Regions from separate parts of the Colwellia sp. MB02u-10 genome, predicted to be linked through region 2. Evidence: predicted binding sites of a transcription regulator. Region 2 holds the regulator's gene; the other holds the start of a gene.
The links. The regulator FNR, encoded in region 2, switches genes on or off when oxygen is low (the NO sensors DNR and NnrR bind a similar motif). The targets are predictions, from matches to a motif close to TTGATCTAGATCAA.
Positions count from the first base shown of each region.

Region 1: a site for FNR is predicted at 884-897, ahead of H4J59_RS17450 (TraR/DksA family transcriptional regulator). Genes of this name have one in related genera too.

Region 1 covers NZ_JACGVK010000138.1:56,456-58,653, forward strand. The annotation lists gene H4J59_RS17440 (YceI family protein) at 1-155, opposite strand, end outside; gene H4J59_RS17445 (cytochrome b) at 170-739, opposite strand; gene H4J59_RS17450 (TraR/DksA family transcriptional regulator) at 951-1,262, shown strand; gene H4J59_RS17455 (YdcH family protein) at 1,274-1,528, shown strand; gene H4J59_RS17460 (complement resistance protein TraT) at 1,668-2,198, opposite strand, start outside.
Region 2 covers NZ_JACGVK010000072.1:44,526-46,723, forward strand. The annotation lists gene H4J59_RS02080 (sulfite exporter TauE/SafE family protein) at 1-580, shown strand, start outside; gene fnr (fumarate/nitrate reduction transcriptional regulator Fnr) at 661-1,380, shown strand; gene uspE (universal stress protein UspE) at 1,554-2,198, shown strand, end outside.

The DNA of each region.
Region 1 (2,198 bases), on a different contig from region 2:
TTAAATCGGCCGGCAAGTACACTAAAGCCAAGATGACTCGCTGCAAAATTAATTGAGGCATGTGCCCCTTTAGTGTCAATAACATAATCAGCAGCTAAAGCTGGTATTAGTAAACTCGAGGTTAATAGAGCGCTAGCAAGTAATTTTTTTTTCATATCAGTTCCTTTAATTATTTATCTGTGGTTTTAGTCATACGTTTTAGCGTGACATCTTGGTCAATAAAATGGTGTTTTAAGGCAGCTAATGCATGTAATAGTGCGAAAATCATTATGCCGTAAGCTAGGTAATAATGTACCACACCTGCAATATCTTCCTGGTTTTTTATCTCCAGCACCCATGGTATAACCTTAAACCAATCAAAAACAGCAATAGCTTTATCGTTAGCACTTGTAATCAAGTAACCAGAAATCAAAACAGTAAACAACGTAATATACAAAATAAATATCATTAAAGCTGAGGCTTTTTTCTCAAAAGCACTATGACTAGTTATTGCACCGGGAGAGCCGGCAATACGACGCCACAACAATCTGAATATAGTTACCATTAATAAAAGTATCCCGACGCTTTCATGCCAATGCGGGGCTAATTGATACCATTTACTTGAGTAGTTTAACTCGACCATCCAATAACCTAAGGCAAATAACGAAAAAACCGTTAATGCCGAGAGCCAATGTAGTAATTTACTCAGCAAGCCGTATTGTTGCTGACTGTTTTTCCACGAGACTTTATTGTGAACCATTTTTTTTCTTGATGAGAACTGGGCTATTTAGTTTAGCTACTCACTAACAAAAAACCCAGTTATTTAGTCGAAAAATAATGCCTTGGGTCGCCATTAGCTGAATAAGTTTTACCCCTTAAGTAATGTAAAAACTTAAGCAAATTATTGCGCTAGATCAAAACAGTTAGCAACTAGAGGCTTAAAATGAATTGAGGCTTGAGGAGGAATGCTAATGAATAAAGAAATTCTAAGTAGCTTATTAGAGAAGAAATATGAACTTCAACGACGTATTAGTGCAATTGAAGCAGACTTTAGAAAAGGTCGTTCTCAAGATTTTTCTGAACAGACTTGCGAAAACAAAAATAACGAAGTGCTCAATGAAATTCATCTCGAAGCTAAAATTGAACTGGGCTTAATCAGCCAAGCGTTAATTCGTTTTGAAAACAAAGAATATGGTTTTTGCAGCCAATGCAATGGAGTTATCCATCCCAAGCGTTTGAAAATATTACCTTATATCGATACTTGTATTAATTGTGCTAAATAGGAGCAACCCTAATGATAGAAAAACACGACTTACACCATGAATTTCCAGAGTTAGAAAAAGAAATCCATCACTTAAAAATTAACGATGCACATTTTGCCCGTTTATTTAAAGATTATCATCAGTTAGATCAAGAAGTTCACCGTATAGAAGTTGGTGTTGAGCCAACATCAGATGCCTATTTAGAACAACAAAAACTAGCTCGTTTACATTTAAAAGACGATTTATATACTTTACTAAAAAAAGTACAATTGTCAGCAAAAATTTAGTTATAGTTAAATCGTAGTAAATTATAGTTAAGTCATAAAAAGCCACAACGCTTCAAAAGAATTTTGGTTTATCAAGACCCTGTAACAGATTTTTTTACAGGGTCCTTATCGATATAACTAGTTTATACCGGCTCAACCATTAAAAGAATGCCGACATTGCATAAGCTGTTTTATCAAACATTAATGGCTGCGCCTCTTCAAGTTCTAAATTAGCTTTATTTGCTGTAGTCACCACTCTAGTTCTATACTCTTTCAGATTTGTTGCCTCAGAGTAAGTTTGAGTGGTTGCGCCATCTTCAGATATTTTAATATTCACTTTTGAGTCACGACGAACAATAATGCCTTTTTTAGCACGCTCTTTAATTTGTATGTCAGCAACAAGTAAATACACCACATCTTGCACAAAAGCGTTGGCAACCGTTGAAGCTAACCCAACAACAAGACCTGCTGCTGCTGCATCTCGATATGATCCACCCGTAGCTGCTGATGCTACCGCACCTATACTTGCACCTTGAAAACCAGCACCTAATGCTGATGCTGCCGCTTCAGGTGTAGTTTTCTCTAAGTTTCTGACAAAAACACTCATCCTATACTGAGATTTCTCAGGGTTATCTGTCAAAGTATAGCCATTACCACTATTAACTAATTGGTTAGAAAGTGCTTTTCGAAA
Region 2 (2,198 bases):
CATGCTGACGACGGCGATTTCTGATACCTCTCGGCATAAAAAATACGCAATTATATTGGCCTATAACTTTGGTCGTATCGCCTCTTATAGTCTTATTGGCGCTCTCGTCGCATTCACCAGTTCAATGGCGACCAAAAATATCGGCGTACCTGTTTCACTGTTAAAAACTGTTGCGGGTGTTTTTCTTATCTTATTAGGTTTGTATTTAGGCCAGTGGTTTATGTGGTTAAGCCGCGTTGAACATTTAGGCAAGAATATTTGGCGCTACATAGCACCACAAACTAAAAAATTTATTCCCATTAAAAACGTAAAAAGTGCTTTCGCTTTAGGCGCACTCTGGGGCTGGTTACCTTGTGGCTTGGTATATTCTACACTAACTTGGGCATTGGCTAGTGCCGATCCCCTTGATGGTGCCTTAATCATGTTTTTCTTTGGACTAGGCACCTTACCTGCTTTACTTTCAGTATCACTAGGTACTATAAGTATTAAATCATTATTGAGTCATACACTATTTAGAAAGATGGCAGCCAGCTTAGTGATTTCATACGGCATCTATACTATACTAATTTCATATATATAACGTACCTGATATGGACATTATATATATATAAAATCATGGAAAAATTCATGGGTACATCATGAAAAATTTTAAAGGATATTATGAATTATAAATCATGCACTATTCATCAACATATTCACTGCCAAAACTGTAGTCTTAGTGAATTATGTTTACCCTTTTCCCTCAATGATAAAGAGTTAGAATCTTTAGACAATATTATCGACCGTAAGCTGCCGATCCATAAAGGCGAGCAAATATTTAACGATGGTCAACCCATGCATGCGCTTTACGCCATCCGTTCGGGTACATTTAAAACCTACACCATTAATAAACACGGTGAAGAACAGATTACTGGCTTTCATTTAGCGGGTGATTTACTTGGCTTTGATGCTATTGCTAATGCTGAACATCCAAGTTTCGCTAAAGCGCTAGAAACCTCAATGGTTTGTGAGATCCCTTATAATACGCTCGATAATTTATCGAACAGCATGCCAAAATTAAAAAAACAAATTTTGCGTATGATGAGTACTGAGATCCGTGAAGATCAAGAGATGCTAACATTACTTAATCGTAAAAATGCCGAGCAACGACTAGCAACATTTATCAGTACCTTAAGTATTCGTTACCATGCCCGTGGTTTATCTCCATCTGAGTTTCGTTTATCTATGACTCGCAGTGATATTGGTAACTATATTGGTTTAACGGTTGAGACCATCAGCCGTTTGCTTAACCGTTTTCATAAAAATGGTTTAATTGCCGTTGATGGTAAACTCATTACTATTCTAAGTTTCGACAAATTAAACGAATGTGCCGCACTTTAATGTAACGCTAACACCTGCTTTTCTACATTGCCTTATTAAGGTATTTCACGCTATGGTTAGCGTGAAATATTATTTATCGTCGACAGCATAATAATTTGATTTAAGACAACTATTATTGCTTCAAAGTAGACTATTGTTATAACACTAGTAGACAATTGATAAAGGAATTAGCTATGGAAAAGTATCAAAAAATACTCGCGATTGTTGACCCAACAACAGAAGAACAAAAAGCGGTAAACCGGGCGATAGAATTAGCGCGTAAAACAGGCGCTAGCATTACCGCATTTTTGACCATCTATGATTTTTCTTATGAAATGACCACCATGCTGTCAAGTGATGAGCGTGAAGCCATGCGCCAATCAGTTATTAATGATCGCACTCAATGGCTAGAGTCTTTACTCGCTGACCTTGATTTAAGCGGAATTTCTATCGATTGTCGAGTTATATGGCATAACCGTCCCTTTGAGCAAATTATTGCTCAAGTACTCGATAATGGCTATGACATTGTTATTAAAGGTACTCATCAACACGACAAATTCAAATCTGTCATATTTACTCCTACCGATTGGCATATTCTGCGTAAATGTCCTTGCCCTGTTTTACTCGTGAAAGAGCATTTATGGCCTGATAACGGTAATATTCTTGCCGCGTTAAACATTGGTAGTGAAGAGGAAGAACATAAAGCGCTTAATAACAAAATCACAGCAGAAGCTAAACAGCTAACCCAAGTCATGAAAGCTAATTTACACCTAGTTAACTCATTCCCGGGTACGCCAGTTAATATTGCCATAGAAATCCCAGAGTTTAATGCCAGTGAT